DNA from 3 places in the Porticoccus hydrocarbonoclasticus MCTG13d genome. Region 3 is predicted to be linked to each of the others. Evidence: predicted binding sites of a transcription regulator. Region 3 holds the regulator's gene; each other region holds the start of a gene.
The links. The regulator sigma-54, encoded in region 3, starts transcription at its own class of promoters, with help from an activator protein. The targets are predictions, from matches to a motif close to TGGCACANNNNTTGCNNT.

Region 1 (10,771 bases), 1.1 Mb from region 3:
TCTGCAATGGCCTGCAGCAGGCTGTCGTCCAGCCATGAAGCCAGTGGCACCACCGCAGCGGGGTTGCCGCCAAAAATTCGGTCGGTAAACGCATCGACCTGATATTGCTTAAGTTTCACGTCATAACACCAAAAGATCGCAGGTGCTCAGCCGCTAGTCCTCACAGACTGCCGGGCAGTGCTCGCCACCCTTGTTCGCAGGATTACACGGACCGCCCTTGCCCGCATAGCAGGCACCACCCACACCTTTATAGGCCGGTCCACCGAGACCATCATACCTGGCGCCACCGTAACCTTTGTAAGCTGGACCGCCCAGTCCCTCATAGCGAGCACCGCCTTTGCCGGTGTAACAGGGCCCACCGATGCCCGCATTGGCAGGCCCGCCGGGACCGGCATAAGCGGGGCCACCTTTTCCCGCATAGCAGGGTCCGCCCGGTTTTTTGGATCCTTCGCAATCGCAAATATCGTTGGCCAGCGCACTGTAAGGTGTAAATACTACAACGAGGAACAGAATGGCCCATTTCATCATGATGCTTCCCTGGTAGGTCATTGGCGATGTTGTCTTCGGCTGAACCAGAGCTTATCACTAAAGCCGCTGGCCGTTTACTCCCAACCGTTTAATCAGGCGGCTGAAATTACCACGATCCAGCCCCAACTCCCGCGCAGCCCGGGACTGGTTACCATCACAGCGGTGCAATGTATCACTGACCAGGCGCCGCTGGAAATTCGCAGTGGCATCCCGCAAGCTCGGCGGGCTGACGGCATCAGAGGGTGTCAGTGCGAGATCGTCAGCAGGACTTGAGCAGGTTTCGGGTGCCGACAGATCCAGCACCTGCAGGCCGATACTGAGCAATTTACGCGAGCCTACCTCCTGTGGAAAACGCGCCCGCGCCCGCAGCACAGCCCGGCTGATCAGATGCTCCAGCTCCCGGACATTTCCCGGCCAGTCATAATGCAGCAGGGCTTCCCGCGCGCTGCTGTCCAGCCTTATACCCCGCAGGCCAAGACGACGCCGGTTCAGTTCGAGAAAGTGCCCGGCCAGCACCAGCACATCGCGATGACGTTCACGCAATGCGGGGACCTGGATGGGGTACACACCCAAACGGTGATACAGATCCGCGCGAAAATGACCGGTCGCCACCTCACGACTCAGATCGCGATTGGTGGCAGCAATAATTCTTACATCCACCCGGTGCACGGCATCGCTACCCGGACGCTGTATTTCGCCACTTTGCAGAGCGCGCAAAAGCTTTGGCTGAACAGCCAGTGGCAACTCACCCACCTCATCAAGAAACAATGTACCGCCATGGGCCAACTCAAACTTACCGGCACGGGCCTGCGACGCACCGGAAAAAGCTCCCTGAGTGTGGCCAAACAGCTCACTCTCCACCAGGTTTTCCGGGAGTGCAGCACAATTCACATATACCAGCGGGAAATCAGCACGCGCCGAACTGAGGTGAAGATGACGGGCCACCAACTCTTTGCCCACACCGGTTTCTCCGGTGATCAGCACCGCCAGATCAGATCGCGCGACCACATCAATATCCTGGTAAAGCAGTTTCATTGCTTTGCTGTCACCAATCAGCTGTGATTGGCCCTGATCGGCTACCACAGCCTGCGCCACAAGATGCTCCCGCTCGGCGCGAGCCTGTAGGCCACCAATCAGATTAATAATCCTGATGGTTGCCTCAGTGAGACGAATGAACGTGCGCAATGCCAGCGTATCAATATCGTCGAATACGCCGGGCTGCAAAGCATCCAGGGTCAAAACCCCCCAGGGAATGTCATCGATGTAGAGAGACACACCGAGACAATCATGCACATGCAGACTGTCACTGGTGCCATCAATAAGCCCATCATAGGGATCGGACAACTCCGAATCCGCCAGAAACCGCACCGGCTCACGACTCAATAAAATTTTCGCCAGCCTGGGCTGCTCATCCACCACGAAGATACGCCCCAGGGCATCGTCGCTGAGCCCCTTCACTGCCATGGGTTGCAGGCTGGAGCCCTGCAGTTTCAACAGAGCGGCAGCATCGCAGGGAAAAACCTGTTTCAGCGCCGTCAGCAAGCGGGCATAGCGCTGTTCCGGTGACATTTCCCGGCATAGATCCGCAAGGATCTCAAGCATGACCTCAGGCACATCATGTGCTGTCATAAATACACCAATATTGTCTTTTTGACATCTTTATAAGTGATGTCACTTTAACATCATAAAAATTATTTTCATAATATTCATCGAGTTACATATTGGCATAATAAATGCGTTACCTCTTGTACCTGAGCAGTTTTCTATATTTGAACAGCGCTCATACCAGAGAACGGAGTACGCTATGCTTTCACAAAAATCCAGAGACATTATTGATACCACCCTGCCCACCGTGGGCGCGCACGTTAATCAGATCACCGAGGTTTTTTACCCGTTGATGTTCGAGCGCTACCCGGCGGTCAAGGACTATTTCAACCGGGCACACCAGGCAACGGGCACACAGCCACGGGCACTGGCCAACGCCGTGGTTGCCTATGCCAGTAATCTGGATCGCCTGGAAGTTCTCGGCGATGCCGTCGGACTCATAGTGCAAAAACACGTCTCGCTGAATATTCTGCCGGAACATTACCCCATTGTCGGCGAATGCCTACTGGCCGCCATCAAGGAGACACTGGGCGATGCGGCCACCGAAGAGGTGCTCTCAGCCTGGGGTGAAGCCTATGGCCAATTGGCAGAAATTCTGATTAACGCCGAAGAGCAGGTTTATCGGGCCAACCAGGAGAAACCCGGTGGCTGGCGTGGTGAACGCGGTTTCGTGCTAACGAAGAAAATTCGTGAAAGCGACGTGATCACATCATTTTACTTTACCCCGGTCGACGGCAAGCCCATTGCCGACTTCCAGCCCGGCCAGTACATCACGCTGATACTCGACATTGACGGACAGACTGTCCGTCGCAACTACTCGCTATCGAACAGCCCCGGCAAGCCGTATTACCGGATCAGTGTAAAGCGCGAACCGGGCGGGCTGGTCTCCAACTACCTGCACGATCAGCTCAGCGTCAACGATCAGATTAAACTGACCGCGCCCTGTGGCGACTTCGTCCTCAACGATGCCCAGCGTCCACTGGTATTACTGAGTGGCGGCGTCGGTATAACACCCACCGTCAGCATGCTGCAACCTGCACTGGACAGTGGTCGCCAGGTGCATTTTCTGCATGGCGCCCTGAATAGCGAATGCCACGCGTTTCGGGATCTTATCGAGGAGATGGGCCAAACCTACGAAAACCTCCACAGCTACTACTGTTACAGCGACCCCCTGCCCCAGGACAAAGACCAGCACAGCGGATTTTTTGATCGCGCGCGTCTGGCGGAACTGATACCCGCTGATCGTGAAATCGACGTGTACTTCCTCGGACCAAAACCGTTTATGCAGGCCTGTTATCGTGCGCTCAATGAACTGAAAATTCCTCTCGACCGAATTCGTTATGAATTTTTTGGGCCACTGGAAGAATTATAGATAACGCAACTCAGGGGACTTCAAGAAGCGGTCTCTGCCACGGATCACAGCTGACCGCTCTCTTTAACTGCCCCTAATAACCTGAATGAACTGGGGTCAGACACAACTTTCTTCAAAGTGCTACAAATTGAAGAAGCAGAAAATCTTGAAAAATTTAAACCTGAAAGGCTGTCCCTATACTCGCTTATTCAAGCGCGGCTTTTAATCATCATCAATAAACGCCGTGCGATGGAATTCCGCCGCGTCCATCACTTCCTTCACACCACACTCCAGAATTTCTGGTGCATCACCTCCCGCCAGCACCTCCAGCACTGCGTGAACGCCGTGTGAAAGCGATGTCAGGTTGTAGCCGCCTTCCAGCACAAACACGAGCCTGCCATCACAGTGCCGGTCAGCAATATCCTGAACGATACGCGTGAGGACCTTGAAACCGTTATAGGTCAGGTTCATGGCCATATCGTTATGGTGCGGATCAAAGCCGGCGGAGACCAGCACCAGATCGGGTTTAAACCGCTCGGCGGCCGGACACAGGATTTCACGAAAGGCTTTCTCGACAGCAATATCGCCGGTGGTTTCCGGAAGCGGCACATTGATCGTATAGCCTTCACCGAGCCCGGCACCCACTTCATCGAGATGACCGGAACCCGGATAAAATGGCGCAGCACAATGGGTATCGAAGAACAGCACATCGGGATCCGCCCAGAATATATCCTGGGTGCCATTGCCGTGGTGTGCATCCCAGTCAATGATCAGAATGCGCTCGCAACCGAGCTTGGCCTGGGCATGGGCCGCCGCCACCGCAACATTATTCAACAGACAGAAACCCCTGGCTCGTACTGGCTCGGCGTGGTGGCCCGGAGGTCGCACCAGAGCGAAGGCACTTTGTGATTCCTTGTTGATCACGCTTTCCACTGCGGCGATGGCATTGCCGGCCGCCGCAGTGGCGGCTTCGATGCTGCCGGGTGAAACGGCGGTGGTGTCTCTGTCCAGCCAGGCGCTTTCCCCTGCCAGTGAGAATATATGATCAAGGTAGGAGGTCGTGTGCACACGGCTTAACTGTTCGTAGGTGGCAGTGGGACCTGACGTGAAGTGGATGCCCGGAATAGGGTTTTCATCAAGGTATCTCCTGATGGCAGTCAGCCGTCCGGGGTGTTCGGGATAGCTCCACTTGAAATCTAGCCCCTGCAAGATAGTCCTGACATGTTTCTCTACTCGACTGGGAACAAAAGGAAGATCGACTTGTGGGTCGTGACCCAACATTACCTCGTCAAAAAAAACATTTACCTTGCGATCACCTATCACTCAACTCCCCTCTGACTGTTCGAAACCGCCTGTTTACCAGTGGCGAAGTCATCGTCGTTTTGCCAGGGCTTCATGCACATCTTTTGTGAAGGCTGCAGCACGGATTCCCGTGGGTTTAAACCCAAGCTTGCTCCAAGTCACTGCCGCCTCTTTATTGGAAGCGGCGTATTCGAGAATCAGCTCATTAATGGCATGACTTTCCGCGAATGCCAGCAACTCTTTCAGTATGGCACTAAAAATACCAAGCTTGCGAAAATCTGGCTCTACCCAAACATCATCAATAATCCCGGACTTGAATTCAATGTCTCCGGACTGCTCCCAAATACCCTGATTGCGCCACACATATAAATAACCCATCCCCACCAATCTGCCATCGTCCGTTTCTGCCACAACGAGCCGCTTATTCGGATCCGAGAGGGATGAGCGCAGCGTCGCCATAAGTCGACTTCGCTCCGCTTTCTTAAGCGTATGAGGCGGCTCCCCCGCAACATGCAGTGCCAGTTTCGCAAGGAAGTCGACAAGTACAGGCACGTCGGCCTGCATCGCCTTGCGAATCGTGAAGTTATCGGAATTGTTCATGGTTACCATCATGTCCTCATGCTTCTCATACAAGTATAGAAACCCCCATCTAAGCTCAGCCACTCACCACAACGATGCCCATCGCAATAGCGTAGACAACCAGGATCAGCGTACTTTCAAAACCGATATGACCAATGCCATAGATCTATCGTAATGCCATCCCCAGCAGCGAGGCCAAAACCGATATTACTGGACGATAACATTCGCGGCCTCTAACGGCTGTGGCCATCTAACACACCCTCAACCCGGGAATACCGAGGACATTCCACACGACATTACTCACGGGCCCTGGCACTACAATAATGAACGATTCCGTTTATTGCTCCCTGTGTTCGCTTGTCATCCTGCCTGCCCGAGGTAACATGCATTCATTCGACGAAAAAGGACTCGCCCATGAAACCCGAAACCATTGCCCTGCACCACGGCTACGAGGCCGACAACCAACACGCGGTTGCTGTACCCATTCATCAAACAACTTCTTTCTCCTTCGACAATGCGCAACACGGTGCAGATTTATTTGACCTTAAAGTCGCCGGCAACATCTACTCACGCATGATGAACCCGACCTGTGCCGTCCTCGAACAGAGAGTCGCAGCGCTCGAGGGTGGCATCGGAGCTCTGGCAGTCGCCTCTGGCATGGCGGCTATCACCTACGCCATTCAGACAATCGCCGAAGCGGGTGACAACCTTGTCTCGATCAGCGAACTATACGGTGGCACTTACAACCTGCTCGCCCATACCCTGCCCCGCCAGGGCATTGAAACCCGTTTTGCCGATAAAGACGATTTTGCGGGTATCGAAGCCCTGATCGATGGGCGAACCAAGGCGCTTTTCTGCGAATCAATCGGCAACCCTTCGGGCAGTGTTGTGAATATAAGACGACTGGCTGACATCGCTCACGCTGCAGGTATTCCACTGGTCGTCGATAACACTGTAGCCACCCCCTTCCTGTGGCGACCGATTGAACAGGGTGCCGATATTGTCGTGCACTCAGCCACCAAATACATGGGTGGGCACGGCACCACGATGGGTGGTGTAATCGTTGATTCTGGCACTTTCCCCTGGGCTGACCAGCCTAAGCGCTTTGCACTGCTGAATGAGCCGGATGTGTCTTACCACGGTGTCAGCTACACCCGCGATGTAGGGGAAGCCGCCTTCATTACCCGGGCCCGGGTTGTACCCCTTCGGAATATGGGTGCGGTTCTGTCGGCTCAGGCCGCCTGGAACCTGCTACAGGGGCTTGAAACTCTGGCACTACGGATCGAGCGCGTGTGCGAAAACACCCAGAAAATAGCCGAATACCTGCAGAAGCACCCTCGAGTCAGTTGGGTCAACTATGCGGGTTTGCCTAACCATAAAGACCATGCACTGGCACAAAAGTACATGCATGGTAAAGCTTCGGGGATTCTCAGCTTTGGCATCGAGGGTGGCCGCGAAGCCGGGGCCCGCTTCTACGATGCCCTGTCGCTGATACTGCGGTTGGTGAACATCGGCGATGCAAAAAGCTGCGCCGCCATCCCGGCATCAACCACCCACCGTCAGTTGAATGACGACGAGCTGAAAGCGGCCGGTGTCAGCGCCGACATGGTTCGTCTGTCAATTGGTATCGAACACGTTGACGACCTGATGACAGACATCGACCAGGCACTCGGAAAGTCCGCAGGTTAGGTTAATACTGGCAACCTTTGAACAAACACACGCCGAGCAGGTTGGTGAAACCGGATGTCGCTACAACCTTCCCTCGCGATCGTTGCGATCAAAGGCCCTGGGCACCCCGTCGCAACCAGTTATGAACAAATGCCAGCTTGTAACGGGCATGATCCGACAACACAAACGGATAAATATCCGATAGGCCCATGGAACGATTAACGTGGTTGATGCCCACAGTAAGCGCTGCCGCGATCTGGATCAGCCGCTCGGCATCGGGCTCCGAATACGGGTCCCAGCCAGCGTGAGGTATCTGCGGCGATGACAGACTGGTGGCCACAAAGCTGTCGGCAATATCCGTCAGATGTAGCAGGTGTGCCACCGTTTCTGCCCAGTCTTCATGGGGGTGTGTGGAGGCGTAACTGGTCAGGTAGTGTTGCCTCCAGTTCGGTGGCGGGCCATTCTCGTAGTGGTATTGAAGCGCCCCGACATAGTCCACCCGCTCATCGCCAAACATGTTCCGGAATGCATCGAGAAAATCCTCGCGAAGACTCAGCCGCCACCAGAGCATGTGGGCAATCTCGTGACGCATGTGGCCGATCATGGTCCGATAAGGCTCTTCCAGCGCTTCACGACGGGTGGTAAGTAGTACGGGGTCCACCTCTGCCACACTGATGGTCACCACACCTTCAACGTGCCCCATCGCAACAGGGGTGGGGCCCTCAGCGAGCAAATGAAATACGGGCCGCGCCCCCGGATCTTCGGGACGAAACCAATGCCAGCGCCCCAGATTATCCAGCACCCACCGCTTGGCCGCCTCGGTTTGCGCCCAGTTGGGGACGGCATTGGCGATCGAAGGATCAGGTGCCAGCGCCGTCATGCTACAGGACCGGCAGAATGCCCCCTCGTTCGGCGCTATCCAGTTACAGCCTATTTTGTCCCGATTGGCACAGAAAGGTGGCATCGGCAGAAAGGCACGCGCCTGGGGATCATAGGCAACGGGGGTTCCATCAGCCGTGGCAAGGTTGTCGAACCAGAGAGAGCCGGCACCAACTGGATTGGCAAAAACACGCATTAGCAAGCTCCAGGGGAGATGTAAGTGACCGATGTAAGTCAACATCTTGAGCCATGGACCCGCTTGGCCACAAGCATAAGCCGAAAACCGGGATCATCACATCTTTCCTCTAAAAAAACGCCAGGGATCAACTTGAAGCAGTTTAAGGAAGTTGTACCTGCGATGTAATATCATTTCAACGTTCAGGATTTGAGTGAATTACACAGAGAGTAATGGCAGTTACTAGGTACGCCGTCCATTGCACCTTACTGAGACCGTATCTGGCCGCCTGGAAAGTTCATCACCACATTTTTTCTTTTTGCCACAATAAGATCATCATTTCTATCGGCAAAAATTGTGCGCGACAAGTACAGTTTCAATTCGCCACGATCCAGCAATCGCTGAAGGATCAAGTGTCCAATTTTATCATCGGCAAATTCGACTGCCACGCTGTTGATTCCCGAGACTGCGGCAATGATTCGCGCGTATTTACGGTCACGGGAGTTATCTGCAGCATAGCTTATTAGCACGCGTGTACCGGGGCTCCTGCGCCCTGCTCTCCAGATTGCAATTAACTTAACCAGATTTCTGAGCAGGTATCGTTTTTTTTGGAATCGGCCACTCACGCTAACAGCTATTTCGGCTTTTAAAGTAGATGCCGCCAGTAGAGCCGGGTAGCTCCCCGCACTGAAACCCAAAGTGCGAATATAGCCGTACTTACCGATCAAGTCCTGTGCGGTCAACCATTCGATAATTCCAGTGAGGCTATCCCTATTGTGGGGAATACCATACCGGTAACTTTCATTAAACGTTCCAGAGATAACCAACAGGTCATAATAAGCCGAGTTTGTATGCTGCATAAATACGGCGTTGGGCATCATCATATTGCGAACGCCACTGGGTGGGAAACAGATCAACAGGGTTTTTTCAGCCGGCGATCCCGGCCCCGAAAAATGGGCCACACTAGGCGCGACCCGGCGCCAAACAAAAGGTTCTGGCTGCTCTTTTCCGCTTCTCAGCATCAGGTTTTTTATTTCCTCCAGCCAATAAAAAGCAGTTATTTTGAGCTTTTTAGCTACCCCTGTCGGCACAAGTTGGCCGCTAGTGTGCCATTCATACAAGTGTTCCACTTCTGTCGGCGTCAATCGGTTTTCCAACGTGTTGAGCGCCTTGTTCAATTGCACAGATGTGTGGCAGAAACTGATAATACGTTGGAAAAAACGTACTACGTAGGGAGGAATGTTCGATGAAGTTTCAGTATCACCTGATCCGTTTGACGAATAAACAATAGCGTCTTCCAGTTCGTGTTGTCGTTGCGATAAAACATGAGAGACTATGTTTCCGAGATAGCGATATGTAGCATACTCTCGCGGTGTAATGATCGTATCGTACTCAGTTTCCAGTGCGATCAAGAATTCCATGCGCGACAGTGAATCCATTCCGATGTCTTGAAAAGCGATATCCGTGTCACCATTTTTAAACGCTGTGATCAATGAGTCCTTTAAGCGGCTTTTAATACGTGGACCCAATAGATCAAAAATATCACCTCGTATTTGATCGCTCCTTATTTGCAGATCCATCGCTTCCCGACGAGATATTTTTCCAGAGGCGTTGGTCGGAATCTTGTCGACGATGATGTACTGTCTTGGGCTACGAACACCGACCTGCCTCTTTACAAACTTTTTTAACGTGGGCAGTTTTTGTTTTACGTTCTTGGTAAAAACAACCAATGCCACTGGAATATTACCGTGCACAGGGGATTTTTTTGGTAGTACGGCAGTATCAGCAACCCCCGGGAAGCTTCGAATGACCGATTCGATATCCTGGGGATAGATATTCATGCTGTTAAACACAAACATATCGTCAATGCGGCCACGCAGATGAATACGCTGTTGGCTGTCCAGATAACCGATATCGCCCGTAAAAAACCAGCCATCCGCTAACCGGGCCACTGTCAGGTCGGGGTTGCCCAGATACCCGCGAAACATACCTTCACAGCGAATAGCCAGTTCTCCATGTTCGCCTGTTTTGAGGGGTTTTCTCTCTGGTGAAACCACGCATATTTCAATTCCGGGCAATGGTTTGCCGACACTTTCGCCAGCGTTGAAATCGTTTGGATCAGTAAACGCAATGGCGCCTGTTTCGGTGGTACCGTAGCCAGCTTGTAGATTCCCAGTGATGTGGTCACGCAGTTGCTGCCTGAGTGCCAGGGGAACATGTGAGCCGCCGAGCTTCAAGCGAATGCTCGCTAGCTTGTTGGTGTCAGGCACGCCCAATAACTCCTGTGCCTGAAAAGCTGATATGTGCACAACGTTAACGTTCAGCCGTTCACATTGGGTAACCAGCGATTCGCGCTCAGTACCCAAAAATACATTAGTTGCGCCTGCTGCTACGCAATACAGGCGGTGACGCTTGGCAAAATTGTGATCCATGGAGGCCAGACAGACGAAGCGTTCCTGTTTGGAGTCGACGTGGCGGTGAGCTTGCGCTACGAGATCGCTGTCACGATGAATCACCAACTTGGGCTCACCCGTTGTACCCGAGGTGGAAAACAAAAGGAGTGCTTCAGGAACAGGAACATGCGCTTCGATTGCCCCGGCGTATCTATCCGGTGCCATTGGATCTACCGCCATACTCTCATCAACTACATGAGTAGCGCCGCATCGACTGATGATGGTCTTTTG
Region 2 (10,771 bases), 570 kb from region 3:
AAACACATTGAGCCGATAGTACAGATCCATACGGAATCGCCCCTCTGCCACCAGGTGATCAAGATTCTGATGTGTGGCAGCAATAATTCTGACATCTGCAGTGAGTGACTTATTACTGCCAACACGTTCAAACGTTCGTTCCTGAAGCACCCGCAACAGTTTGACCTGCATATTCATCGGCATATCGCCGATTTCATCCAGGAACAGCGTGCCACCATCCGCTATTTCGAAACGTCCCTGACGGGAACTGATCGCACCAGTAAAAGAGCCTTTTTCATGACCAAACAATTCCGACTCCAGTAAATCAGCCGGAATCGCACCGCAGTTTACCGGCACAAAGGGTTGTTCCCGGCGATTCGAGTAATAGTGGATATTGCGGGCCACCACTTCCTTGCCAGTACCGGATTCACCGAGGACCAGCACAGACGCTTCGCTATCAGCCACCTGCTTGATCATGTCCCGTATCTGATTGATCCCTTCACTGCTTCCCACCAGATTACGATACAGCTGGCCAAATTGCTCAACCCTGCTATTTTTTGAAGAAGCTGAAAATAATTCAGCTTCCTGAAGGACACCAAGCAACAACTGGTAACTGGCAGGAAAAGGAATCGTCCCCGCAATGTGCCGGGAAATGGAGGTTGGCACCGACAGCGACTCCGCTTCCCATTTTACAAGGTAGCAGGGGCAGGAAAGGTTTTTCTGGTTCAGGCTATCAGCCACACTCTTCAGCACGGGAAATCCGGTTTTATCCCGAATCAGCAGTGCTAAAAGGTCATCGCCCGAGGATTCGGTCAGAAAGTTGTTGAGACTCTGCCTGTCATCAAAAACCTTAACCGGGTACTCCAGAAACCGAACCAGTGCCCCTGTTTTATGCCCTTCTGCAAGGTCTTGGTCAAATACCAGCACTTGTTTTTTAAGGGCTGGCATCAGTAGTGAACTTTTGTTATTGCAGGATTTAAAGTCCGATTGGAGAACTGGCTTACATCGAACGCACCAACTGAATGGGGGTCTATCATCGAGCCATCACTCCAAAGTAGTAATTCAATAGTCTTATTGGAAAGCGCAAGCGATTCTAAAGGAGGGTCGTGCATTGTCAATATTTTGACGAGGGTTTTTACGAATGAACTGCTGCAAATCAATCTAGGGACTAGAGGATTTTCTGTAGGCAACCTCGCGCCTGTGGTGTCGGAAAATCAATTTATCCAGCCACACCTGGACCGACTCACTGAGCCCCAGGTAACGCACTCTTGCCCACCCTCTACGATAATCATCTGGGCTGCTGACCACTTCGCCATAAAAACACAGGGGCTTTGGTGTACCGCGCTGAATATAAACCTGTACAAATACGATTGAACCGGGCTCGGGAACACTCCCATCCTGCCAATCGACCTGCGCAGAAGAGACAGTCACCCGGGAAATATCGGGGATATCCAGCTGGCTGTATATCAACTGACCAACCAGATCCAACAGCAGGTTTAGCTTCAGATCCAGGCGGGCCAGCTCTTGGGAAAGCGCAGGGTTGCTGCTGTCTGATGTCTCTTTGGAAAATTCGCTGATGGCAGATACGGCCCGCAGAAAGGATTCGTTGGATTCATTGACCAACGCAAGGTGTGCTTCATCGGGCTGATAATCGATTTTTGACCAGGCAATGGAGATATTGTCGGTAAAGGAAAGGGCGCTTGCTGACTCCTCGGATTTGTCCACGTCCAAAATAAAGGCATCCTCTTATATATTTCGGCTCTGAAATGCATGGAACCAAACGGGAAACACGAGTTTAAACCCTTTTGAGTATAGATCAATCTTAAGGCACTGAGGGAAAAAGCAGCTCAGACGACAATGCGAAACGTATGGGAAAAGACGTGCTCCGGCACGGAACTAACAGATCGAGAGGCTTTTTGTGTAATTAACGATTATTGCCCACCTCATGGTAACTGCCCATGGCTTTACGGTTCCGCGTGTATTCCAATCCCTGGACCATAACCTGCTCCCTTGCCACTTTTAACCGGGACATCAACTCTTCATTCAGGTGCAAAAGAGCCGCGACCGCTTCGGCGACCAGAACCGAGTCCGGCAGTCCGGAAGTTTGTGAGAAACAGACGGCGAGTCCATCCCGCCGCCGCTGTTCCAGTTTCGTCACCTCTGACCACTCGTTGTTCTCCGCGCAGCTCAGCATCTGCTTGGTAATAGTCAACACCTCAGCCAGGAGGCGACACTGATGAGCCTGGGAAAGAGATTCGTGGACGACTGCTGCAGTCATGATTGCATGCTCCTCGCCTCAGCAGGAACAGATTCCCAGCCGGCCTTGACTTCTTTTAACAGCGCACTGACTTCATCCAATACCGCTGTATCCGACGAAACACCTGCTTCCACAAGTCGCCTTTCAATATAATCGTAAAGCGAACCTAGATTTGCGGCGATCTCACCTCCCCGCTGATAATCCAGGCTGGCACGCATCCCATCCACAATGGCAATAACACTGCTGAGCAATTCACCCTTGCGGGCAATCTCATTTCGGTTGATTGCACCCTTTGCCGAAGCCAACCTGTCCAGTGCACCTTCCAGTAACTTGGCGATTAAGTGGTGAGGCGTTGCATCCACGATTCCGGTCTGCAACCCGACACTTTTATACTGGTTTAACGCTGATGCATAGTTCATTGACTACCTCTTGACTGATACTAGTTGTTTTTGTTGAGCAGCTGACCGGAGCCCGGCAAGGAGGCCAACTGCTGCGTCAGAAAATCACTGGTCGTCTGCAGTTGGGCAAGCAGAGAATCCAGTGCATTGAATTGGTTTCTATAACGAATTTCCAGAGCTTCCATCTTGCGATCAAGCACTTCCTTTTGATCACCAATACCCTCTATGCGCGACTGAATCCCCTCTGTGCGCGAATCCAGTAGGCCATCGGTCGCCAGAAAAGACGTAATCAGGGTATTCAGCTGGTATGCAATGCCACGTGAAAAATCAACTGCGCCGCGTGGTCCCGTAGAACCGTCTGCAATCAGGAGTTGCAGCCCTTCAGCTTTGCTGCCCACAGCCCCTTTTAGTGTTTGCCCACTGCCGGAGGCCGCCACACCGCCGATGGTGCCCGCCACATCAATACCGGCAACACCTGCTCCGGTTGAAAATCCCAGTTGCGCAGTAGTATTGGTATCGACAGAGAGAACTTCTATTGTCGAGAAAGACCCATAATTATTGGATGTGATTTCAAAATGGTCATTGACGAATTGCACGGACACCAGGGCGCCGGCATTGACCAGCGCAGTGTCACCGTTAATCCTTGCCTGTAACTCGTCGGCAAGTTCAGCGCCCGATGCGTAATTGCCCTGGGTTAACAAAATCTCGCTGGATGTCACACCATTAACACTCAGCACCAGGCTATTATTTTCACTATCAATGTTGAGCGGAAAAAAACTTGGCGAAGCGGTTAGCTGACCACGGGTCGCCATCTGGGTAATATCGATATCATGGCTGGCGACTGCTGTCGCCGCCGTCGATGTAATATATTTTATGGTCCCGTCCGATGGCCGGCCTACTGCGGCAAAAACTCCGACGATATCATCAAAAGCATTTTCCAGCGCAGCATCAAAACGACTGCTATTAATGGCCAGCTTGCCATCGCCATCGGTGGTGATACCCAGCTCACTCAGGCTGCTGAAGGAACCACCAAAACCCTCGGCGGAATCAGTGATGGCCCGACGCACCTGACTGGCAATCGAACGGGCTGAAAAATCTCCCTGCAGTGGCCCGGCAACACCGGTCTCAGGATCATAGGCGGTGAGACTGTTAACGGTAGAAATATAGTTGTTATAACCGCTGACAAAACTCTGGATGGCGGACTTGACCGCCTCGCGGTCTTGCGCAACGGTAACGGTCACCGGGGAAGTTCCAGTGACATCTTTGAGGGTAATATCCAGCCCCTCAATAACGCCGCTGGCTCTATTCTCACTACTGCGTATGGACAACCCATTGACCGTGAACAGGGCGTCGCGGGCAGCGACTGTCTGGGCAAGATTGGTTGCACTGCCATTAAAGGACAATGCAGACAGGCCAGCACTATCCAGGTCGTTACTATCACCAGTATCAGTAACGCTTATTTCGAGACTGTTTTTCTCGCCGCCATCATCGGATCCAATCAACAAACGATAGCCAGACTCATCGTTGACGATCACTGCCGTAACGCCGATTTTTGCGCCGTTAATTGCATCCCGGACACCAGTCAAAGTGTTGTTCTCGGAATCGATGGTTATCGTCGCCGTGCCCTTTTCAGGGTTGACCGTAAAGCCATCGTAACTCTCGGGACCGGGGTCCGGAGAGGTATAGTCGGTGCTGCCAAAACGAATGGTCAGTGTTCCCGTGCCGACCAGGTCTGAAGTACTGGCATAACCGGTACTGGCCAGTGAGTGTGACGATGCCAGCTGACTGACAGACAGGCTATAACTGCCCGAAGCTGCAGTACTGTTCGCAGACGCCACAACCGCATCCGTATTACTGGAGGTCGTTGTGCGCTGGCCAAAGCTGGAGAGTTTATTCAGGCTGGAAATACTGTCCTGGAATGTAGAGAGAGCACTTTTGAGGCTGCCAAAACCCGACAGTTCTGCGGTTAGAGCGGACTCACGGGCCACCAGTCTGGTTTCTACCGGTGAGCGTTCGGCTGAAATCAACTGGGTAACCAGCGACTCAATGTCCAGTCCCGACCCTATTCCCGTCGCCGTTAACATCTGACACTTCCTACCACGGTTAAACTGAATGTCCGGTTCATACGCACGCCTTTAAAAGTTAAACCCGCAGATAAACAAGCAAACAGGGTGCCAACCAGACTCAATAAAAGAAAAAATTAACCCTCGCCCCTGACAAACAATCCCTTACTGTTTCCGGCACCGATTTCCGCCAGATAATGGGCAAGTGCAACGGCTTCTTCCCGGGGGATCTGGCGGATAATTTCCTTGGATTCACTATCGATTACGGTGACAACCGTACTACCGGTTGTCTCATCTACCTTGAATTGCAGATCACGGGAAATCTGTTGCACATAATCAGATATATGACTTACCGCTGCCGCAAGCTCTACAGTGGACGACTCTCTGTTTTGTTCATCGCTTTTCTCCGGAGAAACATTGCCGCCGACGGGCAATTCTTGCCGGTCTACAGTCAATTCCATCGCTTTGACAGGTTGGCTGTTGGCAATAGCTTTCAGGGCAGGTCCGGGAATAGTTATAGATTCTGGCATGGCGGCACTCCATCAATATAAGGTGCTATGGCCGGGCAGAAAGGGGTGGCATAGCCACCCCTCTACCTGTTTGATCTTTTCAGATTGAAAAGATCATTACTGCAACAGGGCCAAAACATTCTGTGGCAGTGCGTTAGCCTGAGCCAGCATTGCCGTACCCGCCTGCTGCAGAATTTGAGCACGGGTCAACGCTGCAGTTTCTGAGGCAAAATCGGCATCCTGAATCCGCGACCTGGAAGCACTCAGGTTTTCGGAGGTCGTTTGTATACTGGCAATGACCGATTCAAAGCGGTTCTGGATCGCACCCAGAGAGGCTCGCGAGCTGTTAATCGCTGTCAGAGCACTATCCACCGACTGGATGGCAGCATTTGCACCAGCGACACTGGAGATATCCGTATTCGCCAGAGTCGTTCCCACCAGCGTGTCTGCAGTAGTGGTGCCCGCAGTCAACCCGGCATTAGCAGGTGTAGCCCCGCCGATAACCAGATCCCCGTCAGCTGAAGTAATGCTGCTGACAAGACCGCGATAGGTATCGCCAGTGGCGGCCAGACCTTCAGCCGCACCTTCTGTGCCACCTTCAGCCAGAACAATATTGCTGCCATCGTCCTTGGTGATATCCAGGGTTGTGGCCGTAGGTGCAGAGGCCGTGTAACCAGCGAGTCCGTTAATCAATCCCGCAATTTCAGTGGCTGTAATTGTCCCGTCTGCGCCCACTGCAGAAAGATCCAGGGCAGTACCATCAACCGACAATGTATAATCGGGAGCAACCGCTGTCACCGCCGGGGTGCCACCGGTAGTCTCGGACTCAGTCACACTGGCAGCCACACCCCCTAATGTGCTGGTGCTGGTATCAAAGGTAATGGCAGTACCATCCGCTTTGGAAAGAACCAGGTCACCACCGGCCAAGGTGCCGGAGGTGATGCTGTATGCCCCTGAACTGGCTGCGATAAAGGCTGCAAAATCTGAATCGATCTCTGTTGCAATTGCACCAGTGGCGACAGTCTCGGTGTCTGCCAAGGTCACATTGACAGCCTCTACACCATCAATGGTCAGAATAAACTGTTGACCGTTGGCATCGGCTGTACCGGCAATCCCGGTAACCGTATTTTCAGTCGGCGAAGCGAGTGAACCGGCCGTGCCCACCACATCGGCAAAGGCGATACCTGTCTGGGCATTGGTAGCTGTGGCACTCAGGCCAATATCTGCAGCGGTTATCGCATCGGCAATCGCTTTTGCATCTGCCGTAGCGGAGATCGCAAAGCCATTGACAGTCAGATCACCATCAGTAAAGCCTGCCTGTACCGCTGTTCCAGGTGCCGCCATATTGGCACCAGTCGATTGACCAAGCGATGAGGTTCGTGCACTGGTGATGCTGGAAATACTGACAGTCTCCCCGGCATTGGCACCCACCTGAAAAACCTGTGAAGCAAAAGATCCATTCAGCAGCTTGACGCCATTAAAAGAACTGGTTGATGCCACCCGGTCAATTTCAGCGACCAGCTCGGCAACTTCGGCTTGAAGGGCAGCGCGGTCGCTTGAGCTGTTAGTGGCGTTGGCAGATTGCACTGACAATTCGCGAATACGTTGCAGGTTATTGGTGATCTGCGACAAATCACCCTCAGCCGTCTGTGAGAGAGATATCCCATCGTTGGCATTGCGGGCAGCCTGGTTCAGGCCCCGGATCTGGGTAGTAAAACGCTCAGAAATTGCCAAACCCGCAGCATCATCTTTTGCGCTGTTAATACGCAAGCCTGAAGAGAGGCGTTGCAGTGCTGTGCTCAAATCACCCTGGGATGAATTCAGGTTGCGCTGCGCTGTGAGCGAAGCAATATTGGTATTGATTACCTGTGCCATAACTATTTTCCTCTTTGTTTTCCTTTCCGTCTGGCAGATCAAGGCCTTTCAGACGGCTGTTTCTTCGACGCTGGAATCTCTCATCGACGACGGATACGTTGCGATCGATAACCTGTATATCGACCGACGAGGAAAGTTCTTTAGCTTTTTTTTAGAATTTTTTTTCAATCCATTGATTTAAAGAAGAAAGTGTGACGGTCTCTACAGTTCAAACAACAAAATGCGATGCCTATCACAAAAGAAGGCGGACAAACCAGTATTGCCGACACAGCAACTACCTGGCCTGAAAGGAAAGCAAACAGGATGGGGCTATTACAGATAATTAAACAGGGATAATCCCTGGACTTTCACATAAGCCTGCTGGGCGGCCTGCAATGCGGTTAACTGCAGGTTAAGTTCACTGATGGCCTGCGCATAATCGAGGTCCTGCACACTGGAAAGTGTCTGCTCCAATTGCAGATTAAAGTCCTCATTCAGCGACTGCTGATTTTCCACCTGATTCTGGCGAACTCCCACGTCAGCTCTAACTGCAAGCATGTGTCCAATGGCCTGATCGAGATTATTCAATCCACGTCCCATGGCATTGTTGACCGAAGCCACTCCGGCGGGGGAATCAACCGCACTGGCCAGGGAATCTGCAATAGCCTGAATGCTGGCAAACATGCCTTCACGGGCAGAGGGAAAGACCTCAAAACGATCACCATCGACAGGGAGGCCGCCAACCTGAATGCTGGCTCCGGCAAAATTGATTTCGTCACCCTCCTGATAGTTACCGCTGGTCAACAGGGCATTGGAGGAATCCCGCACTTCATATGTCACCGGATCACCGGGAAGCGCCTGACTGAAAGTGATTGAATAAGTATCCCGAATAAAATTGCCGTCAACCGTGGCACTGCCAATTACTCCTGTGCCGGCATTGGCGGCGTCAGGCTTCACATCAAAGCGGCCATTACCGGTGGGCACAGCCATAAAGACATTAAACCCGGAATCCCTTACCGCCACCTGGGATGACTTGCCCAACTGCAGGAATCGTTGACCATCATCACCCTGGTAGGCGTACTGACCGTTTTGCCGTGTAAACGGCACTGCGTCGGCCTGAAACCCGGCAAAAATATATTCACCTTCCGAGTCTCGGGTATTGGCCAGCGACTGGAGCTGTTCAAGCAACCCTTCTATTTCCACACTCGCACTGCGGCGGGTTTCAACGGACTGGGAGGCATTGTTGGCCTGAACCACCAACTCCCTGACCCGTTGCAGCACATTGCCTACATTGGCAAGCACCGTATCTTCCAGTGCCAGCTGCCCCTCGGCCAAATTACCATTGCGCTGATACTGATCCAGCAACGCCATATCTTCATTGAGATTCAAAATCTGCACAGCCGCTACCGGATCATCTGAGGGAACCTGGATACGCTTGCCAGTAGCCAGCTGTTGTTCCGTTTTGGCCAACTTGCTCTGCTGATCAAGTATTCCCGAAATTCCCTGCTGAAAGATTTGTACACTGGATAAACGCATATTGGCACCCACCTATCGACGGACAGAGCTGAGCAAGGTCTGGAACAACTCATCGGCCACCGCAATTATCTGCGCAGCAGCCTGATAGGCCTGCTGGTAGCGGATAAGGTTTGCCGCCTCCTCGTCCAGATTCACACCCGATACACTCTCTCGCGCTGCAACCGACTGATCCAGCAGCACCTGTTCGGTGCCAAGTGCTTTTTCTGCCTGGCGGGTTTTAACCGCAACATCGGCGACCGTGCTTGCATAGGCCTCCTGATAACTGACCGTACCATTCATCAGCTCCCTGGATATTTGCAGCGAGGCCAGATTCAATACATTGCCATTGTCACCGGTACCGTTGGTATTATTTTCTATGACCAGCTCATCACCAGCCTGCGGCACGCCATCGATACTGAACCCGAAGCCGGCAAGACTGAACGATTTGCCAGCACTCTCTGTGGCAGGGTTATAGGCCAAAGGACCGCCGGCCATACCGGACATATCGAAACCGGGCACCCCCGCTCCGAGTGCATCGGGGTTAAACGTCAATGTCACTGTACCGGCCAGCGGCAACCCTGATGTATCACTGACACTGAAGCCGGCAATATCGGCTGAACCCTGATTTGACAAAACCTGCTGAGCGCGGAGGGGCGATGCGGCGGCAAAATCTTCCGGCCGACTCAGCGCCACGGCAAATTGCCCGACGGCCAAACGGGTGGGCTGAATCAGAAAGCTGTCACCACTGGCGGGAATGCCGGCAGCACCAATCGTCAACCCGCCCACTGAAAATGGACCTGTACCGCTTTGACTGCTGTTATTGGTAAGGTTGGTCAAGACCCACTGGCTACCGTCAAAACGAAGATTGTAGTCATCACCGGTCAGCGCGGTGGCGTCAGTAATGGTGGCTGACACTGATGCCGACCCGGTGTTGGCAGGATGCTCTGTCGACGTTGCTGTCAGCGGCTGAAAAAAATCTCCGCCGGAATTACCGTCCAGATCAATCCCGAGCTGATGTTGCTCATTGAAAGTGGATGTCAGTCCAACGGCAATCAGTCCGAGTTGATTGGCCGCAGGATTCAGTACACCCTCCCGGAAATCCAGGACGGCACCCAGCGATCCACCACTGAGAAAACGGGTGATATCCGAGACATTGCCTCCTGCGCCGGAAATGCCAATCATGGTCTGGGTACTATCGAATGGATTACTAACGGTTTGAAACGACTCGGCATTACCGCCAACCACCAACGCCTGCCCTTTGCCAATCATCACGTTAATGGCACCATCGGATTGGGTCACGGTGGTGACTCCAACATACTTTGCCAGCTGGCTGAGCTGTTGGTCACGCTTGTCCAGCAAATCGTTCGGCACAGTTCCACCGGATTGACCCGTGGCGCTGACAATCTGCTTGTTCAGGCTGGCGATACTGGCCGCCAGTGAATTAATCTCACCTACGGTACCCTCTATCCTGGCATTGACTTCGCTATTGAGGCTGCGCAGATTGCTGTCCAGGTAGTGAAAACGGTCTGCCAGCGCTTCTGCCTGTCCGAGCAGTACCTGGCGCTCAGGCAATGATCCGGGATTGTTGGCAACATCCTGTACGGCACTGAAAAACTCCCCGAGCACAGGCGCCAGACCGGCATTATCGTTACCGAGCATGCCATCCAGCCGGGAAGACAACTGATAAAGCGTATCGAAACCGCTGTGGGAAGATGTACGGGTACGGACTTCCGAAACCAGAAACTGATCGTAAATGCGCTCTATGGAGTCCACTGTCACCCCTGAGCCAATATAATTGCCTCCACTCAGCTGGGGCGGCAAGGTATCAAAGTCAGCCCGCTGGCGACTGTATCCATCCGTATTCACATTCGCGATATTGTGCCCGGTGGTATTGATCGATTGCTGCAAGGAAAGCAGTGCCGATGTGCCGATGTTAAAAATATTTGCCACGATGCCTTATCCTGCCTGGCAGTCCAGTGAATGGACGCACTGATGGGCTAACCCTAGGTACCAGTTAGCGACTCTTTTCCGGAATTCTTTAATTGGTTAACCAGATTGCTGTAGTTACCCCTTTCCAGAATACCCAGAATTTTTTCGGCATATTTTGGATCGGTGGCATAGCCCGCCTGCTGCAACTCTGTCAGAAATGCTTTGCTGTCGGATACTTTCTCCAGCGCACCCTGATAGCGCGGATTG
Region 3 (10,771 bases):
GGGTTCCGATGAACCTGCTTATCGGCGCAGTCACAATAACGGTTTTATTGATCGGTTGGCCGCTCAGCTAATTTTCGAGCGGAAACATGTCGCAACAAGCAATATGAGCCGGCTTTCCGTAACAGGGGGCAGGTAGCCCACAATTGAAAAAGCATGTCCCTGTGTCCGCTTTGTCGTGATCATTGCATTCAGCGGACTTCATGCACAATTTGTCGGTGGAGCAGGCGTTTTTTATTCAGTGCCGCAGCTAACAGGTATCGCTGGCAACTGTCTGATCTCGCCCCCTGCCCTTGGCCTCATAAAGGGCTTTGTCGGCCAGAGAGGTCAGCCGTGAGGAGCTTTCTTCCGTAGTGGGGACCAGGCTGGCGACACCGGCGCTGATAGTTATCGACGATGATATGGGGCTGTCGGCGTGTGGAATTTGCAGTCTATTGATGTTCGCCTGGACCTGGGCCGCTACTTTCAGGGCTCCGGTCAGTGAGGTGTTGGGCAGCAGGATGCAAAACTCCTCACCGCCATAGCGGGTAGCCATGTCGGTGGCGCGTAGCAGGCTGTGCTGTATGGTGGTGGCAATGGATTTCAGGCAGTCATCGCCAACCATGTGCCCGTAGTGGTCGTTGTATTGCTTGAAGTAATCGATATCCAGGAAAATCAGTGCCAGCGGTTCCCGGCTGCGCATACCCCGTCGCCATTCCATGTTGAGATGGTCGGTAAAATAGCGCCGGTTATAGAGGCCGGTAAGCTCGTCGGTGATGGCCATTTTCTCCAGTTTTGACTGGGCATTTTTATAGTCGGTATTGTCCCTGATCGTTTGAACAACGGCGATCAGACTGCCGTGGGCATCGTAGATAGGACCCGCATCCACCGTGAGATAGAGTCGTGAACCGATGCGGGGCATAACGCACCAGTTTTCGGCTTTATAGCCTTCCCCATAGATTGAGAGTTGTGCGTGAACCGCGTAGAGCTGATCGAGCTCAGCTGTTCGTTCCTGCACCAGTACATCAGCGAGACAGAGCCGTTGCTTTGCATAGAAAGCCTTCCAGTGGTCCCGTGTCCCAAGCACTTCCTCGGCCCTGACACCGGTGAGTCGCTCACAGGATTTGTTCCAGATGACGACATAACCCTCCCGGTCGAGGACAAACGTCGCTGTGACCAGATGCTCCATGAGACTGACAGCAAATTTTTGCTGTTGAACCACCAAAATAAGATCCTTATATATGGTGTGCGTAAATTGCTGAGCAGTATATGGCTCTCGGATTGGGATGTCGATTTGCAGTCACTGGCCGGCGTCGGCTGGGTCCCCTCGCCCTGTTTGTTTGTCGGGTTTCATCAAAGTTGTTCGGGGCATCCCGGTTGGAGTTCCTGACTAAAACGGCTTTCCATGATGGTCCTTGCCATTTGTGGGTAGATCTGAGTACGGTGTTGAAGAAATCCCTGCGTTCTGGCGCTATAACCGCTATAATCCGCGCCTATTTTTTACCGACCGAGAAATCCTGTGATCGAAAATCTCCGCAATATCGCCATTATCGCCCACGTTGACCACGGTAAAACCACCTTGGTGGACCGTCTGTTGCAACAATCCGGTACGCTGGACCGCAAAGCCATGGGTGCCGAACGGGTCATGGATTCCAATGATCAGGAGCGTGAGCGCGGTATTACCATTCTGGCCAAAAACACGGCCATCGAATGGAACGGTTACCGGATCAATATCGTCGATACTCCCGGCCACGCTGACTTTGGCGGTGAGGTCGAGCGGGTTCTGTCGATGGTGGACTCCGTATTGTTGCTGGTGGACGCGGTTGACGGCCCTATGCCGCAGACCCGGTTTGTTACCCAAAAGGCCTTCGAGCAAGGGCTCCATCCGATTCTTGTGGTCAACAAGGTGGATCGCCCCGGCGCCCGTCCCCATTGGGTCGTCGATCAGGTATTTGATCTCTTTGATCGTCTCGGTGCCACCGATGAACAACTGGACTTCCCCATTATGTATGCCTCGGCGCTGAATGGCGTTGCCGGTAATGAGCCGGATGATCTGGCGGAAGATATGACACCGCTGTTCCAGATGGTCGTGGATAAGGTCAAAGCACCGGCAGTGAACCGCGATGGCCCACTGCAAATGCAAATCAGTGCCCTGGATTACAGCAGTTACGTGGGGGTTATCGGCATCGGTCGAATTACCCGTGGCAAACTCAAAACCAACGAGCAAGTGGTGGTGGTTGATCGCGAGGGTAAAACCCGGCGCGGTCGCGTATTACAGGTGATGGGTTATCGCGGTCTGGAACGATTCGAGGTAGAGCAGGCCGAAGCGGGTGATATTGTCTGTATCACCGGTATCGACAAATTGAACATTTCCGACACCATCTGCAGCCCGGACAAGCCGGAAGCGATGGTGCCACTGAGTGTTGACGAGCCCACCGTCAGCATGACTTTTCAGGTAAACGATTCCCCGTTCGCCGGTCAGGATGGCAAATACATTACCTCAAGAAATATCCGGGAGCGGCTGGATCAGGAGCTGATTCACAATGTGGCACTGCGGGTTGTGCAGGGGGAGACCCCCGACAAATTTGTGGTGTCCGGGCGCGGTGAATTACACCTGTCGGTATTGATTGAAAACATGCGCCGGGAGGGTTTCGAGCTGGGTGTGTCGCGCCCCGAAGTGATCCAGAAAGATGTGGACGGCGAGATTCACGAACCTTTTGAGCAGGTCGTGATTGATATTGAAGACCGGCATCAGGGTGCGGTAATGGAGGAGTTGGGGTTTCGCAAGGCGGATATGACCAACATGGAACCCGACGGTAAAGGCCGTGTCCGACTCGAATTTATGGTGCCCTCTAGAGGCCTGATTGGCTTTCGCTCACACTTTCTGACGCTGACCAGTGGTTCCGGCATCATGACCAGCATTTTTGATCACTACGGTCCAGTGAAACAGGGTGACATGGCCGGTCGCCAGAACGGGGTGCTGGTCTCCATGACCAAGGGCAAGACACTGGCTTATGCCCTGTTCACCCTGCAGGATCGTGGTCGTTTGTTCCTCGGTCACGGTGCCGAGGTCTATGAAGGGCAGATTATTGGTCTGCATTCCCGCAACAATGATTTGCCAGTGAACCCCACCAAGGCCAAGCAGCTGACCAATATCAGGGCGGCCGGTACCGATGAGAACTTGGTGCTCAGCCCGCCGGTTCGACATACCCTTGAGCAGGCGCTGGAGTTTATTGCCGAAGATGAGCTGGTAGAGGTAACCCCCCACCACATTCGTTTGCGCAAAAAGCTCCTGAGCGAGAACGAACGCAAGCGTGCCGGCAAAAACTGAGAACTATCAGGGAGGAGCCACGATTAAAGATCTTGGCATTGCCGGTGGCGAAAGCAGCCGATCAGGTGGTCGTTGACCAACCCGGTAGCCTGCAGGTAGGCATAACAGATGGTGCTGCCAAAAAATCGGAAGCCGCGTTTTTTCATGTCCCTGCTGATAGTGTCCGATAGCGGGGTAGTCGCGGGGACAGCGTCGGTATCCTGCCAATGGTTCTGAATCGAACGGTTGTCGACGAAGCCCCACAGGTAATCTGCAAAACTGCCGAATTGTGCCTGAATGTCCAGAAATAGACGGGCATTACTGACAGCGCTTTCAATCTTCAGTCGATTTCTCACAATACCCCTATTCTGCAGCAGCTGCGCAACATCTTGCTTATTGAAGCTGGCTACCTGCTCCGGTCGAAATTCGGCAAAGGCTCGTCGATAGTGTTCGCGCTTTCTGAGAATGGTGATCCATGCGAGACCGGCCTGAGCACTTTCAAGTACCAGAAATTCAAACAGCTTTTGGTCATCGCGACAGGGTACACCCCATTCCTGATCATGATAGTCCTGATAGAGTGGATCATTGCCAGCCCAGGGACATCGGAAAACAGGGTTGTCGCCGGATATTCGCTTCCGGGAAAAGCCGATAGAGCACTTCTCCGGGTCGCTGGACGAACTCACTGACAGTTATCCCGAAGGTACTGAAACAATTTGCGACTGGCTGCCGGTGGTTTTTGTTGGGATGCGTCGCGCTGGGCCTGTCTGATTAACTGGCGCAAGTGCTGTCGGTCCAGTCCCGGTATATCGCTAATCAGCTCTTCTAGTGCGGAGTCGCCCTCACTGATCAGTCTGTCGCGCCAGTTCTCCATCCGTTGAAACTGCTGGCGAAAAACCTGACTGTCGTGATGAAAGCTCTCAAGCTCCCGTCGTATGCCCTCGCTGTCAATAACACGCATGATTTTGCCAATATATTGTAGTTGGCGTCGTCGACCCTCGCGATTTTTTAGCCGTCTCGCCAACATCACGGCTTCGGCAAGTTCTTCTGGCATGGTGACCTTGGCCAGTTTGGCCGGGGCTAGATCCACGAGCTCTTCACCGAGCTTTTGCAGTGCGATCATCTCGCGCTTGACGGCCGATTTGCTTTTGGGTGGTTCCTCGTCTGGCAGACGGTCTGGAAAAGAATCTTCAATCATGATGGTTAGCTATAAAACAGGGTGGCGAGACCCAGAAACGAGAGAAAACCCACCACATCTGTAACCGTGGTGAGAGCGACGCTCCCCGCCAGAGCGGGGTCGATACGGCATTTTTTTAGAAACACCGGCAGCAACGTGCCTGCAACAGCGGCGGAGATGAGGTTGATGGCCATGGCGGCAGCAATGATGAAGGCTATGATCGGGTCGTTAAACCAGAGAGCAGCAACGCCGCCCATGACCAGTGCCCATAGCATGCCATTCAATGCCCCGACGGCAAATTCCTTGCTCAGTAACCAGCGCATATTGTTTTTGCTGATCTGTCCCAGTGCCATGCCCCGAATAACCACGGTGAGAGTCTGACTACCAGCAACACCACCCATGCTGGCGACGATGGGCATCAGGATAGCCAGCGCGACGACCTTTTCAATCGTGGCTTCGAAAATGTTGATCACCGAGGAGGCGAGGATAGCGGTTATCAGGTTCATCCCGAGCCAAACGGCCCGACGGGGTGCCGTGCGTTTAACCGAAGCAAACGTCTCTTCTTCATCGCTGAGACCGGCCAACCCTAACAATGAGTGGGCGGCATCCTCGATAATCACGTCTACCACGTCATCGATGGTGATTCGGCCAAGCAGTTTGTGGTCTGCGCCTACCACTGGAGCTGAAACCCAGTCATTCTTTTCAAACAGCAGTGCAACCTGCGAATCGGGCATATCGGCTGTGATGGCCTGTGCATCAGTTACCATCATCTCGCGCACGGTGATATTTGGGCTCGCGGTCAGCAGTTTGGTGAGCGGTAATGTGCCGAGAAAAGTATCTTCCCTGTTCACCACAAAAATATTATCGGTGATATCCGGAATTTCTTCATGGCGGCGCAGATAGCGCAAAACCACATCAATCGTCAGATCGGGCCGGACAGTGATGGTGTCCGTATTCATCAACCCGCCGGCGGTATCTTCATTGTAAGTGAGTACTCGCTCGACCCGCAGCCTGTCCTGGCTGCTCATCGCCTGGAGTACTTCTGGTATTACCTGGTCGGGGAGTTGCTGCAGAATGTCCGCAATATCGTCGGGATCAAGACCTTCAGTGAGTGAGGCGACCTCGTGACTTTCCATTTCACTAAGGATTTCACCGCGAAGTTCCTCGCTGAGCTCACCGATCACTTCGCCTTCCAGCTCCCGGTCAACCAGGTCCCATAATACCCGCCGGGCTTTAGGTGGTGCAGACTCTATCTGGTCAGCGATATCGCCGGGAGAAAGGTTATTGAGCATGTGCCGGAGCAGGCGCACATCGCTCGAATTCATCATTTCGTTGATGCTGGCGAGCCTGGACAAATGGCTGAATTTTTCGTTAGGCCCCTGCATCTGAGAAGTTTTCCCTGACTGTCAGTTTGAAGGCGGATAGTGTATAGGTGGGCGTGACAAAATTATACAGTGGTCTGGTTGGTAGGCGGCGCGGTTAGTGCTCTTCCTCGAATCGGTTACCGATTAACTGTTCGATATCGCGATGGGCGCGCTCCGCATCACTGCCTTCGAAAATGAAATGGAGAGAGGTGCCCTGGGTCGCGGCAAGCAACATCAGTGACATCACGCTTTTGGCGTCCACCAGTTTGTCGGGACTGCGCCCGGTTTTGATGGCGCAGCCATATTTTCCGGCAGTCGAAGCCAGCTTTGCGGCTGCTCGAGCATGCAGCCCTAGACGGTTCACAATGGTGATTTCTGTACAGATTATTTTTGACATAACAGCCTTCTCGTGATGGCGCCCGTCAGGCCAGTTCTCTGTGCCGGACCTGTACATTCGGCATTGTGCTGCTGAAATGTCTGGCTAGAACGCTGGATATGTAGACTGAGCGGTGCTGTCCCCCGGTGCAGCCCACTGCAATGGTTAGATAGCTGCGATTATTGGCAAGAAATGACGGTGTCCAGCGGGACAGAAACTGCTTGATATCATTAGTCATGTCGATGACTTCCGGTTGCGATTCGAGAAATTCGATCACTGGCTGGTCATTGCCGGTAAAGGGCCTTAATTCCTGTTTCCAGTGGGGGTTTGGCAGGCAGCGAACGTCAAAGACAAAATCCGCGTTGACTGGTACTCCGCGTTTAAAGGCAAAGGATTCAAACATGACAGCCATGTCATCTCTGCTGTGGGGGGCAATTTGTTGTTTGATGACATCGCGCAGCTGGTGCAGAGTCATGGTGCTGGTATCAATTCTGCGATCTGCAATTGAGGCAATCGGGTCCAGCAGGGTGGTTTCGAGTTCTATGGCTTCGTGGATATCCACCCGGTCATTGGTGAGGGGGTGCTTGCGACGTGTTTCACTGAAACGCTGGATAATGACGGAATTTCTGGCATCGAGAAAAAGCACTTCATAATTGATGCCCGAATATTTCAGCTCCGCAAGAATTTTTGGTAGTTGGTCAAGGTCTTCGCCCAGGTTGCGGACATCGATTCCCACCGCAATTTTTTCCAGCCAGTGTTGGCTCTTGGCGTTGATGGCTTTCTGAAAAAGACCGGGAAGCAAACTGGCGGGAAGATTGTCAATACAGGTAAAACCGACATCTTCGAGAACGTTCAGTGCGGTACTCTTGCCAGATCCGGAACGCCCACTTACCACCACCAGTCGCATTAGTCTTTCACCTCAGTCACCATCATTGCCGGTTGCTATCCGGAAGAGATCTTGATCACTGCTGGCCTGCCGCAATGCATTGCGAACCGTTTCGTCCTGAAGTAATTCGGCAATGGAAGAGAGGACCTGCAGGTGTTCGTCGTTTTGCTCCTCGGGTACGATTAGTGCAAAGATCAGATCTACCGGCTCTCCATCAATGGCATCGAAATCGACGGCATCAGCCAGTTTGACAAGTGCCCCGGTAATTTTTTCACAGCCTGCCAAACGACAGTGGGGGATGGCAACACCTTCTCCTATCCCGGTGCTGCCCAATCGCTCTCTTGCCAGCAGGCTCTGGTAAAGGTCGTCTGCGTTAACCCCTTCCATGCGTTCTGTCAGGAAGACGGAAAGGTTTTCCAGTACCCTTTTTTTGCTACCGCCCTCGGCGCTGGCAACGGTGTTTTCAGGGGTGAGTACATCAATCAGTTTCATGAGTGTTATCTACCGCGGTTCTTTTCCTTGTGCTTGATCAACTGTCGGTCCAGCTTGTCGGTCAGCATGTCGATAGCGGCATAAAGATCTTCATGCTCGGAATCGGCAAAGAATTCACCGCCGCTGACATGGACTGTTGCTTCAGCTTTCTGGATCAATTTGTCAACTGAGAGAATCACATTCGTGCTGGTGATGCCGTCGTGGTGACGCTCCAGTTTGGATAATTTGGTAGTGACATAGTCTTTGATCGGATCAGTGATATCGAGATGATGTCCGCTGATGTTCAATTGCATGCGGTTCTCCTTAATGGGTGTTAGGTGTTGGGGTTGTAGCGTTTTCTTTCGCTGGAAGAGGGGATACCCATCCCCTCGCGGTATTTGGCAACAGTGCGTCGGGCAACCTGAATACCCATCTCCTGAAGCAGTGCTGTCAGTTTGTTGTCACTGAGGGGCTTGCCCGGATTTTCAGCGCTTACCATTTTTTTCAGCATAGCGCGAATGGCAGTTGATGAACACTCCCCGCCAGCGTCGGTCGAGACGTGGCTGGAGAAGAAATACTTGAGTTCAAAAACACCCTGCGGTGTGTCGATGTACTTTTGGGTGGTCACCCTCGAAATAGTGGATTCGTGCAGTTCCAGTCGTTCGGCAATATCTGCCAGCACCATGGGCTTCATCGCCACGGGTCCCTGTTCCAGAAAGCCCTGTTGTAATTCAATGATGCAGCTGGTGACGCGCATCAGGGTGTCATTGCGGCTTTCCATGCTGCGCAGAAACCATTTGGCCTCCTGGAGGTGATTCTTGAGGAAGGTGTTGTCCTGACTGGAATCGGCTCTGCGAATCAACTGGGCGTACTGTTGATTGATACTCAGGCGAGGGGTGATGTCCTCATTGAGGGAAACTTTCCAGTGATTATCGACTTTGGTGACCCGAACATCGGGTACCACGTACTCGATATCATCGTTTCGAATGGCGTCACCGGGGTTGGGAGACAACGTCTGGATTAGCAGGATGGCACCCTCGAGTATCTCGTGGGACAGACCGGTGATTTTTTCCATTTGTCGAAAATTGCGCTGTCCAACCAGTTCCAGGTGGTCGGTGACGAGCTGGATGGCCTCGTTAATCAGCGGTGTATCCGGAGAGAACTGGTTCAGCTGGATCAGAAGACATTCGGCGAGGCTGGTGGCTGCAACACCAGGTGGGTCAAACTGCTGAATGCGGTGCACTACAGCGAGCACTTCATCCAGCTCAATTTCGTCGTCCAGCGCGGCCCAGATTTCTTCAACCGGTGCCGTCAGCATGCCCCGGCTATCAATTGAATCGATGATTATTTCACCGATCAGGTAATCCTTGGGAGACATCGGCGTCAGATTAAGTTGCCAGATCAGGTGGTCCTGAAGCGACTCTGTGACGTTGTGAACGCTGTCAAAGTCCCGTGTGTCCGCACCGGTGTTTCTAATGGTGGTACTGGGTTGGTAAATATCGTCCCAATTAGCGTCGACTGGCAGGTCAGTGGGTATTTTACTGTCCCATTCACTGCTGTTGAGATCACGGGTTGCACTGTCGATATCTTCATTTTTCCCGGTGGCCGTTTCTGCGGCCAGGTTCTCGGATTCTTCGGCAAGCTCAAGCAGTGGGTTATCGTAGAGGTTCTGCTGGATTTCCTGGTGCAAGTCGAGAGAGGATAATTGCAACAGGCGGATGGCCTGCTGTAGCTGAGGGGTCATCGTCAGCTGCTGGCCGATTTTCAGTTGCAAGCTGGCTTTCATGTTATGACTGCGTATAGAGAGTTGTTACGAAAATGTTCACACGGAAAGTGTAGTCTGCCTCCGGGGGGAGAGACAAGCAAAATGTGTGCCGCTTTGCACAATCGCTGCGCGGTGGTACGTCCCATCAAAGCATAAAGTCTTCGCCGAGATAGATATCCCGTACCTGCTGGTTGGCGACAATATCGGTGGCCTGTCCCTCGGCAATAACCTGTCCTTCACCAACGATATAAGCATGTTCGCAGATATCGAGTGTCTCGCGTACGTTGTGGTCTGTGATCAGGACACCAATACCTATATCGCGTAAATGACGGATGATCTGTTTGATATCGTTGACTGAAATCGGGTCGACCCCGGCAAAGGGTTCGTCCAGAAGAATAAAGGCTGGCTCAATGGCCAGTGCGCGAGCAATTTCCACTCTGCGACGCTCTCCTCCCGAGAGACTCATGCCAAGGGTGTTGCGGATATGGCTGATATGGAACTCCTGGAGCAGCTGTTCCAGCTTTTTCGCTCGCTGTTGTTTGTCGAGATCTTTTCTGGTTTCCAGGATCGCCAGAATATTATTCTCCACGGTCATCTTGCGAAAAATGGAGGCCTCTTGCGGGAGATAGCCAAGCCCTTTTCGAGCCCTGCCGTGCATGGACAGAGAAGTGATGTCTTCATTATCGATATGAACAGAACCGCCATCTTGATGAACCAGCCCGACAATCATGTAAAAGCAGGTGGTTTTGCCAGCACCGTTAGGCCCGAGCAATCCCACGATCGCACCGCTTTCGACGGTGAGGGAGACATCGCGAATCACCGGCCTTCTTTTATAGCTTTTGATCAGGTTTGACGCTTTAAGGATAGCCATTTAGTTTGCATCCTTTTGCTTGTTGGGTGGAATGACCATTTGGATTCGCTGGCGGGGATTGTCGCCACTGCTCGCCTTGACTACCTCTGCCTTCAGGTCATAGTTGATTTTTTCACCGGTGATAACGGTGCCATTTTGCTCAACGCTGGCATTTTTCAGTAGATCAATACGGTCGCTGGCCAGATGGTATTCAATAGTGTCACCCTTGGCGTACATCATGTTGTCGTTGGGGTTCGGTTGTTGTTGGTAGCGGGCAGGCTTTCCCACGCAGACAATTCGAACGACCTGGTTGTTTGCCGTGTAGACGGTGACCTTGTCCGCGTGGATTTTGATGGTTCCCTGGGTAATAACGACAGCGCCTTCGTAGATCGTTGTGCCGGTTTTCTCGTATCGTTCGGCTCTGTCCGATTCAATATTGATAGGCTGTTGTGCGTCGCTGGGTAGCGCCAGACTGGAGGAATGACATGCTGCCAGTAGCAGCAGAATGAATAAATTATGGCGCACGGTGAATCCCCTTTACTTTTGATAGCAGTTTGAATATCTCATCATTAAGATCTGCCCACATGCCTGTGCCAGTG

Region 1: the regulator sigma-54 is predicted to act here: its motif matches at 2,251-2,268, upstream of hmpA (NO-inducible flavohemoprotein).
Region 2: the regulator sigma-54 is predicted to act here: its motif matches at 4,794-4,811, upstream of fliD (flagellar filament capping protein FliD).

What each region holds. Positions count from the first base shown of each region.
Region 1 is NZ_JQMM01000001.1:2,017,708-2,028,478, forward strand. Features, by position in the region: gene U740_RS09605 (PhzF family phenazine biosynthesis protein) at 1-119, opposite strand, end outside; gene U740_RS09610 (hypothetical protein) at 154-528, opposite strand; gene norR (nitric oxide reductase transcriptional regulator NorR) at 586-2,157, opposite strand; gene hmpA (NO-inducible flavohemoprotein) at 2,333-3,505, shown strand; gene U740_RS09625 (histone deacetylase family protein) at 3,707-4,807, opposite strand; gene U740_RS09630 (GNAT family N-acetyltransferase) at 4,856-5,386, opposite strand; gene U740_RS09635 (O-acetylhomoserine aminocarboxypropyltransferase/cysteine synthase family protein) at 5,780-7,054, shown strand; gene U740_RS09640 (zinc-binding metallopeptidase family protein) at 7,143-8,108, opposite strand; gene U740_RS09645 (AMP-binding protein) at 8,354-10,771, opposite strand, start outside.
Region 2 is NZ_JQMM01000001.1:1,448,678-1,459,448, reverse strand. Features, by position in the region: gene U740_RS06950 (sigma-54 interaction domain-containing protein) at 1-927, opposite strand, end outside; gene U740_RS06945 (PilZ domain-containing protein) at 1,141-1,704, opposite strand; gene U740_RS06940 (flagellar protein FliT) at 1,904-2,257, opposite strand; gene fliS (flagellar export chaperone FliS) at 2,254-2,655, opposite strand; gene fliD (flagellar filament capping protein FliD) at 2,676-4,718, opposite strand; gene U740_RS11840 (flagellar protein FlaG) at 4,835-5,227, opposite strand; gene U740_RS06920 (flagellin N-terminal helical domain-containing protein) at 5,324-7,081, opposite strand; gene flgL (flagellar hook-associated protein FlgL) at 7,394-8,596, opposite strand; gene flgK (flagellar hook-associated protein FlgK) at 8,609-10,525, opposite strand; gene flgJ (flagellar assembly peptidoglycan hydrolase FlgJ) at 10,579-10,771, opposite strand, start outside.
Region 3 is NZ_JQMM01000001.1:877,979-888,749, forward strand. Features, by position in the region: gene U740_RS04210 (SLC13 family permease) at 1-71, shown strand, start outside; gene U740_RS04215 (sensor domain-containing diguanylate cyclase) at 248-1,198, opposite strand; gene typA (translational GTPase TypA) at 1,496-3,307, shown strand; gene U740_RS04225 (DNA-3-methyladenine glycosylase I) at 3,331-3,969, opposite strand; gene yjgA (ribosome biogenesis factor YjgA) at 3,966-4,481, opposite strand; gene mgtE (magnesium transporter) at 4,487-5,845, opposite strand; gene U740_RS04240 (HPr family phosphocarrier protein) at 5,940-6,221, opposite strand; gene rapZ (RNase adapter RapZ) at 6,247-7,107, opposite strand; gene ptsN (PTS IIA-like nitrogen regulatory protein PtsN) at 7,120-7,578, opposite strand; gene hpf (ribosome hibernation-promoting factor, HPF/YfiA family) at 7,584-7,871, opposite strand; gene U740_RS04260 (RNA polymerase factor sigma-54) at 7,892-9,343, opposite strand; gene lptB (LPS export ABC transporter ATP-binding protein) at 9,468-10,193, opposite strand; gene lptA (lipopolysaccharide transport periplasmic protein LptA) at 10,194-10,697, opposite strand; gene lptC (LPS export ABC transporter periplasmic protein LptC) at 10,687-10,771, opposite strand, start outside.